Regions from separate parts of the Pseudomonas sp. S9 genome, predicted to be linked through region 2. Evidence: riboswitches for the same ligand, from Rfam matches in the RefSeq annotation. Region 2 holds a riboswitch; the other holds the start of a gene.
What was found. Region 2 has a riboswitch for cobalamin ahead of btuB (TonB-dependent vitamin B12 receptor). Riboswitches for the same ligand answer to the same signal wherever they lie in the genome.
Positions count from the first base shown of each region.

Region 1 (4,483 bases), on a different contig from region 2:
TTGTTCGTTGGCTTTGACGTCATTCCGCAGGCCGCTGAAGAAATCGATCTGCCATTTCGCAAGATCGGCATTATCCTGATCGTTTCCGTCTTGATGGCTGTCGCCTGGTACATCTTGATCATGTACGCCACGGGTCGAGCATTGGATGTCCAGGCGCTGGCGGGCTCGAAACTGGCGACTGCCGATGCGGCAACAGCAGTGCTGGGTGGAAGCTGGGCAGGCAAACTCTTGGTTCTTGCGGGCCTGGGGGGTATCTTGACCAGTTGGAACGCGTTTCTAATCGGCGGCTCGCGGGCTGTCTATGCGATGGCTGAAGCCAAGATGCTGCCGGCGTTCCTGGCCAAGCTGCATCCCACCTACAAAACACCGGTCAATGCGATTCTCCTGATTGGTGCGCTGTCGATCATCGCCCCCTTGTTCGGGCGCCAGGCGCTGGTCTGGCTGGTTGATGCCGGTGGCCTGGGCATCGTTGTTGCCTATGCGATGGTGGCGCTTTCGTTCATTGTGCTGCGCAGGAATGAGCCTGATATGGAGCGTCCGTTCCGCGCCGGGCGTGGTCCTTGGGTTGGTTATGTGGCGTTGCTGCTTTCGCTTGGCCTGGTGCTGCTTTATACGCCTGTCTCACCTTCGGCGTTGCTGCCAGTCGAGTGGCTGTTGGTCGGCGTATGGGCGATCTTGGGTGCCGTGCTCTACGGATACTCGCGCAAGGCTTACGGAAGCGTTGAAATTGGCCATTGAGTCCAGGCGCTGAGGCCCCATAAATAAAAAGGACCGCATCAAGCGGTCCTTTTTAGTGGCCGGGTGTTCGGTTACAGCTGCGGTGTCCAGGTCATCGAAACCAGTGCGGTACGCCCGGCTTCTTCGTAATGGAAGGGCACCTGGGCGAATGTAGTGCTGTCGAATGCGGTGCCGTTTGCCTGGTAGTAATCGTGGTCGAGCAGGTTGTCCAGCTTCAGGTCGAAGCGCAGGTCGTTGGGGGCATTCCAGCCTGCGCGCAGGCCCAGTACGCCATAGCCCGGTATTTCCTGGGTATTGGCCAGGTCGTTGTAGCTATGGCTCGCCACCAACCAACTAGCGCCGACATTGAACTGACCAAAGCTGCGATCCAGATCGGCGGTGAAGGTGTTTTCCGGACGACGGCTCAGACGCTTGCCGTCATTGCCGCTGCCACTGCTGTTGCGGGCATCGACCAGGCTGTAGCCGAGACTGGCCTGCCAGCCGAACAGTTGTTGCTTGAGGGCGACTTCCAGGCCGTGGATGGTCGCTCGGTCAATGTTTTCGGGGCGGAAGGCATCAACGCTGTTTGCTTGGTTACCGTCCAGCGCATTGTTGGTGACTATGGCGTCTTCGATGCGGGTGCGGTAGGCCGAGACTTCGAGTGAGCTGCTCGGCGACAGGCGCGAACGCCACTGCAGTTCATAGCTGCGAGCCGTCTCGGGTTTTAGATCGGGGTTGCTGTAGACCGTGCAGCCGAAGCCCGGGAAGCAGTCGTCCGGGTAGTACAGGTCATTGAAGGTGGGCGCTCGGAACGACTCACTGTAGGAGGCGATCAAGTCATTATCGTCGTTCAGGTGCCAGGTGAAGGCAGCGTTCCAACTGTTCTCGCTGCCAAAGGCCTGGTTGTCGTCATGGCGTAGGCCCAACTCCGTGCCGAATTGGTCATTGTCGTAGCGGTGCTGGATGAATGCGGCTTTGTTCCAGCGCGAGTCCTCGTTGAAGGGTGTCGAGCTATTTAGGCGATCCTCATACCAGTCCAGGCCGAGCAACAATTGCTGGTGCTCGGCAAAGGCGATTGTATTGAGCCAACTGGCTTGGTCACGGTAGGTATTGAAGACCGAGCCACCGTATGGGTCGTGGGATTTTTGCCGGTTCTCGGTGTGCCCCAGTTCCAGGCGCGAAGTCCAGTACTCGTTCAGTTTCGATTGCAGGTAAGCGCTACCGGTTGATTCTTCAAAGTCTGTATCAGCGGCTTGGGCGGGCGACAAACTGTAGTCGTATTCGCTTTGTCCGGTTTGGCGCAGCAGGTTGATCCCGGCTTCAAGGCTATCGCTGAAATTATGCGACAGGCTCAGGTTGAGGCCCTTGTTGCGGTAGGCGCTGTCTTCACTGCCAATCAGGTTAGTGCGCTCAAATCCATCGGTTTCATCGAGTGATGCTCCCAGGTCGAAACGGGTTTGCTCATCGCCTCCAGACAGGCCAAGGCTGCGCTGCCAGGTACCGTGGGTGCCGAAGCCGACTTTCAGGCGTGGGTGCAAGCCTTGTTCACCTGTGCGGGTGAAAATCTGGATAACGCCACCAATTGCATCTGAGCCATAGAGCGCCGAGCGACTGCCACGGACCACTTCGATACGCTCGATTTGATCAAGATTGAGCTGTTCAAGGCTGGCCGTGCCACTTGAGCTGCCAGCGATGCGTTGGCCGTTGACCAGCACCAGGCTTTGCGCCGTCGAGGTGCCGCGAATAAATATCCCGCTCAGCGAGCCGCTGCCACCGCTGCGCTGGACGCTGACGCCTGGGGTGCGGGCGAGCAGGTCCAGAACGTCGCCGGCTTGCAGACGTTCGATGTCTTGGCGGTCATATACGGTAATTGCAGCCGTGGCCTTGCTGATCGGCTCGGCCTGGCGGCCAGAGGTAATGACCAACGGAGACGCTTGGTAAGGTCCAGCAGGTTCGGCTGCGTTAGCCAGGCACGGAGCCAGGGCAAGAGCCAGGGAAACACGGGAAAACTTCATTTAACAACCTCAAAAGTGCAATGCTTTTGAGGAGGGCAGGGGCAAGTACTGGCAAACGGAAGCCTGCACTTGACGGTGATGCCCTCCGCAACACCAGTCAAAAATTGCAACGAGGCAGGTCTCCGGGCTGCCGACTGCGTTTTTCACCTTCCCGGGCGAACCCAGTGGTTGTCGAAAAACGCTGTGTTGCGCCTGAGCGCAGCACTGTCGGTTACCGTTGCGGGGGCAGCGCAGGCATTGTCATGGACGCACCTGCTTCCCTTTTCACGCTGAGCCTTGCGGCTGGCAGCGACCTCGGTCAATCACGATTACAGCCGCTACCGAGTTGGCGGTAGGGGGTTACTTATTTGTTGATAACAGCCAGGCGCTGACGAATTGCTTGCTCAATACCGGCGGCATCGAGGCCGCATTCGGCAAGCATTTGTGACGGCTTGGCGTGCTCGACGTAAAGGTCGGGCAAGCCAAGGTGCAACACTGGCTTGAGCAGGTTTTTCTGCGCCAGGAACTCGCTGACGGCACTTCCAGCACCGCCCATGACGCTGTTCTCTTCAATGGTCACCAGCAGTTCATGCTCAGCGGCCAGCTGGCGGATCAATGCTTCATCAATGGGTTTTACGAAGCGCATGTCGACCACGGTCGCATCCAGTGCTTCGGCAGCCTTTAGCGCTTCACTCAACTGTACGCCGAACACCAGCATGGCTGTGCCGCTACCCTGGCGGCGGATTACGCCCTTACCGATTTCAAACGGCTCAAGACCGGCCTCAATCGGTGCGTTGGGGCCAGTGCCTCGCGGGTAGCGTACAGCTGCCGGGCCGTTATACAGGTGCCCGGTGGTCAACATGCGGCGCAATTCGTTTTCATCGCTTGGGGTCATCACCAGCATGCCGGGAATGCAGCGCAGGTAGGTGATATCGAAGCTGCCCGCATGGGTTGGGCCATCTTCACCGACCAAACCCGCGCGGTCGATGGCAAACAATACGTCCAGGTGCTGCACGGCCACGTCGTGGATCAGTTGGTCGTAGGCGCGTTGCAAGAAGGTCGAGTAAATCGCCACGACCGGTTTGCTGCCTTCGCACGCCATGCCCGCTGCAAGTGTGACTGCGTGCTGCTCGGCAATCGCCGTATCGAAATAGCGATCGGGATATTGCTCGCTGAAGGCGACCAGGTCAGAGCCTTCTTTCATTGCCGGGGTGATACCGAGCAGGCGCGGGTCCTGCGCTGCCATGTCGCATAGCCACTGGCCGAATACGCTGGAGTATTTGGGGCCGGACGCTTTCTTGGCTTGTGCGGCTGGGCGATTGACTGGCTCAAGCTTGGTAATGGCGTGGTAGCCAATGGGATCGGCTTTCCCCCTCCCCCGGGGCGAAGCCTTTGCCTTTTTTGGTGATCACATGCAGGAACTGCGGGCCTTCAAGGTCGCGCATGTTACGCAGCGTAGCCAGCATTGTCGGCAGGTCATGGCCATCGATCGGGCCTATGTAGTTCCAGCCAAGTTCTTCAAACAGGGTGCCTGGAACCAGCATGCCTTTGGCGTGTTCTTCGGTCTTGCGGGCGATTTCCCAGGCGCCGGGCAGGCGCGAGAGGACCTTCTTGCTGCCCTCGCGCATGCTTGCATAGGTGCGGCTGGAAAGAGTTTTCGCCAGGTAGTTCGACAGCCCGCCCACATTGCGCGAGATCGACATGTCGTTGTCGTTGAGCACCACCAGCATGTTGGCCTTGAGGTCGGAGGCGTGGTTCAGCGCTTCGAACGC
Region 1 covers NZ_AFFX01000005.1:49,484-53,966, forward strand. The annotation lists gene PSES9_RS0111595 (APC family permease) at 1-738, shown strand, start outside; gene PSES9_RS0111600 (TonB-dependent receptor domain-containing protein) at 810-2,732, opposite strand; cobalamin riboswitch at 2,829-3,044, opposite strand; partial or broken gene dxs (1-deoxy-D-xylulose-5-phosphate synthase) at 3,076-4,483, opposite strand, start outside.
Region 1: another riboswitch for cobalamin. It lies ahead of PSES9_RS0111600 (TonB-dependent receptor domain-containing protein); the one in region 2 lies ahead of btuB (TonB-dependent vitamin B12 receptor).

Region 2 (4,483 bases):
CCCAGGTGAAGCCTTCGCCCATGACGTGGTAACTGACTTCGTCCGGAAAACGGCGAAAGAAAGCCTCTTCGCCGGTGCTCGCCGCACCTTTGATGAACTGCACTACACCCACTTTATAGCCATGCCCCAGGGCGCGAGCTACCATGCCGAACGCAGAACTGCTTTTACCCTTGCCGTTGCCGGTATGCACAAACAACAAGCCATATTCATCCTGGGCCTGAGCAATTTTTTCGTCGATCAGGGCTTTCTTGCGCTCCATTCGCGCTTTATGGCGTGCATCGCGTTCACTTGACTCACTCATGACTGCACCTCGGATTTACGTCCGGCGAACGCTGCCTGCAAGCTAATGAACAGGATGCAGGCCGCTCCCACATACAAGGCCATGCTGGTCAGGTTGCGCGGGTAATACACCCCGATCCGCTCGCCCAACTGGGCCAGGCTTGGGTCCGGGTAACGACCCGAGAAAAACAAGAAACCGCCCCCTGAAAACAGGTAGCAGACAAAGGCGCTCACCGAAACAACAGCTGCCAGCAACAGCAGATTGCTCAACTGCTGGCGGTGCATGCCAGCAAACAAACGCCCACCCAGCCACAGCGAGCCATAGGCTGGAACCAGCATCCAGTAGGCAGGCGACATGCACCAGTCACTCACGCCTGCCCATTGCACAGCGGCCATATCCAGCAGCGACGCCTCAAGAAACAGCACGGGAAAAACCCAGCGCGGCTTGAGCAAGACACCCGCCAGGAAGAATACAGCCCAGGATGCGCTAGGCAGGTTGACCGTGGCGAAATGCTGGCCCCGGGTCATGGCCATCAAGGCCGCAAGCGCAAGGCCGACCAGCAATTGGTGACGTGGTGAAAGGTTCATCATTTTCTCCTGTTGGCAGCCCGCAACGCCCTGGGACGCTCCGGGCAGTTTCTATCCGCTACAGCGCTTGGTAGCGCACGCTGAAATACACGGCCTGGCCTGGCTGGTTATAGCCTTCGGCAGTTTCATAATCGGCACCGAGCAAGTTCGCTACCCGGCTTTGCAGGCGCCATTCCTCGGTCAGGCGATACTCACCACGCAGGTCAACCGTGGCGAACCCCGACAATTCCTTGGTGTTGGCCAAGTCGTCGTAGCGTTGCCCCTCAGCGTGCACAGTGCCGCCGATGCTGAACCTGCCGATCCGGCGGTCAACATCCAGGTTGAACAATTGCTTGGCACGCCGCGCCAGTTCATTGCCATCATTGGCTCCGCTCGACTGGTTTTCCGGGTCCATCAGTGTGTAGTTGGCGTTCCAGTCGAACCCCAGCAACTGACTGGCGACCACCAGTTCAACACCGTTGATACGGGCTTTATCGACGTTCGAAGGCCCCTGGATCGAGGAGTCGTAGGCAATCAGGTCGTCAATTTCATTGCGGAACGCATTAATCGACCAATGCCCCCAGGCGTGCTGACCGGTCAGGCCAATTTCCAGGCTCTGCGAGGTTTCGGCATCCAGGTTTGGGTTGCCGTAGTCGGGGAAATACAGCTCATTGAAGGTCGGCGCCTTGAACGCAGTGCCGTAACTGACGGTGCTGCGCAACCAGTCGGTCAGGGCAAAGCCATAAGCGATATTGCCTGTCTGGTGGTCACCAAACTGCTCGTTATCATCACGGCGCAACGCCAGTTGCCAGTCATGACGGCCCACATCGCCCAGGTACTGGATGAAGTAGCCGTTGTTGTTGCGTGAATCGCTGTCGTAATCGGTGCTGCCACTGATTTCATCGCGTTGGTAGTCAGTGCCCAGGGTCAGGGTCTGTCCCTCGGCAATACTCAGATCGTTCTGCCAGCTGGCGGTATCGCGGCGACTGTCGAAACGCGAGTTGAAGCTGCCATCTGTGTAGGCATCGGACTTGTCCTCACTGCGCCCGACCTGCAAGGTGACCTGCCAGATATCGAACGGAGAGAAACGGGCACGGCCGCCATAGACATTGGACTCGCCATCGGCATTGGCGTTGAAGCCTGAAGTGCGACTGCGGTTGACGCTGTCGTAATCATTGTGCGACTTGGCTTTAAGTACATTGCCGTCCAGCTCGAGACCGTTGTCGAAACGGTAACCGGCACTCAGGCTGCCCGACAGGTTGCGATAGCCATCATCGTCGCTTTCATAACCACTGACATTTGCCGACTTGACGTTGATGCCGTCGGTGTCGGAACTGCTGACCCCAAGGCTGTACCAGGCCTTGTCATCGCCACCGGAAACACCTGCGCTGCCGGTGTAGCTGTCGTGGGTTCCATAACCTGCTGAAAAAAACGGCTTGGCACCACCGCTGCGGCCTTTGCGGGTAAAGATCTGGATAACGCCGCCGATTGCTTCCGAGCCATAGAGACTCGAACGAGGGCCGCGCACTACCTCGATCCGCTCGATCAGTTCAAGCGGCAGATCCTGCAGGGCTGCACCACCCGAACTGACGGAACCGATCTTGACTCCGTCGATCATCACCAACACATGGTCAGACTCGGTGCCACGCATAAACAGTGAGGTCGACTTGCCCGGACCGCCGTTGTTGGCCAGTGAAACACCCGGGACCTTGCGTAATAATTCAGGAACGGAATTGACCTGGCTTTGCTCGATATCCGCGCGGTCGAATACAGTGATGGCAGACAGGCTCTGTTCGGCCGTTTGTGCCGTACGCGTGGCAGTCACCACGCTATCTTCCAGCTGGTTCGGCTCTGCTGCGAAAACCTGGGAACCGCTGGAAACGCCGCACAGCACCACTGCTGCCGACGTCAAAAAGGACTTGCTCTTCATTGTGTATGCTCCGCCGCTCTCACCCGTGCGACATTGGCTGGGGAAGGCATACGGAGAACAGCAGGCGCAATAGCCACAGGTACGCAACTACGTACAGGAAACGCTACGCCCGACAGTGCCCTCCGCAGTGCCGTGAACATGCGACAGGCCGGTCTCCGGGCTTACGAGCAGAGCACTGTTGCCAGCACAGCTACAAACGCACCTTCCCATGCAAATGCACAGTGGTTGAAAAAGCGTTTGATTTGACTCGTTTACCGTTGCGGGGGCAGCGTCGGAATTGTTTGGCGTGGACACGCGAAACGCACCGACTTCCCTGTTTCACCCTGTAAATACAGGGCACCTGAAGCAAGTCGCGCAGAGTAGTGACTTGCGAGCAGAAGGTCAAACAACAATACGCATGCAACCTGCGATTGCCCGATTCAGCAGAAAACCATCCAGGCCTGGTCAGTGACGGGGGTGAAAACCCGCAGGCTTGGCAGACAGCCAGCTCACAAAGGTGCTCAGGCGCTCGTCACTGAGCAGGCGTTCCTTATTGTTGTAGGTCAACGCCAGCTCCTTCTCGGTGAATAAGCGATGCACCTGGTTATGGCAGGCACGACACAACCACAAGGTTGCAGTGATGCGCTCGCTCTTGGCGTAGCGCTTTTGCACATAGGTTTTGTTATGCACAGACCTGGGAATCAAATGATGGCGAGTCAAGGGCGCATCGCGCGCGCACAGTTCACAAGCAGGAGGCTGCGCGGGCAAGCGGAGCGGTTCAGGCATGGCGGCACTATCTCAACAGTGTTTAACGCTTGCGACAGAGCGTCAATCCGTCGCCCAGCGGCAGCATCGACAAATCAATTCGCCTGTCACTTTTAAGTTGCTGGTTTAGTGCCTGAATTGCACGGGTATCCGCGCTTTGCGGCTCGACCTCAAGCACTCGCCCACTCCACAGGGTATTGTCGAAAAGCAGCAGGCCACCCGGCTTGAGCAAGCGCAGCCCCTGCTCGAAATACGCTGGATAATTGGCTTTATCGGCATCGATAAAAATCATATCGACCGCCTCGGCGAGTCCTTCAGCCTCTAGATCGGCCAGGGTTTGCAAGGCTGGCGCCAAGCGTTGCTCAATACATTCACTGACCCCAGCTTGCTGCCAATAGCGCTCGGCAATGGCGTTGTAGTCTGCTGGCAAGTCGCAGCAAATGAGCTGCCCGCCCGTGGGCATTGCCTGGGCCATGCAGATCGCGCTATAGCCCGTGAAGGTGCCAACCTCGATGATGCGCCTGGGTGCAAGCAACTGGACCAGCAACGCCATGAACTGGCCTTGTTCGGGCGCTATTTGCCAACGCGCATTGGCCAGCCCGGCGGTCTCGTCACGCAACTGCCTGAGCAACTCCGATTCGCGCAGCGATACATCGAGCAGGTACTGATACAGGGGTTCGTCGAGGTTGAGCGTCCGATTGGTCATGATCTTTGTGGCTCGCAATAAATCGTTGTCACGCCCCGGATCCTACAGGTTATGGGCAAGCTCGGGACCAAACACCCGCTTGGCATCCAGGTAGACGCCCTGCCAATAGCTGTTAGCCAAACTGTCAAGGCGCACAGTGCCACCGCTGGAGGGGGCATGTACAAACCGCCCCTCACCGACATAAATGCCCGCATGGCTGACCTTGCTGCCACCACTGGTGGCGAAGAACACCAGGTCACCACTTTGCAGGTTATTGC
Region 2 covers NZ_AFFX01000002.1:487,582-492,064, reverse strand. The annotation lists gene cobO (cob(I)yrinic acid a,c-diamide adenosyltransferase) at 1-301, opposite strand, end outside; gene PSES9_RS0106180 (hypothetical protein) at 298-870, opposite strand; gene btuB (TonB-dependent vitamin B12 receptor) at 926-2,776, opposite strand; cobalamin riboswitch at 2,906-3,135, opposite strand; gene PSES9_RS0106170 (hypothetical protein) at 3,221-3,541, opposite strand; gene PSES9_RS0106165 (O-methyltransferase) at 3,564-4,226, opposite strand; gene PSES9_RS0106160 (C40 family peptidase) at 4,269-4,483, opposite strand, start outside.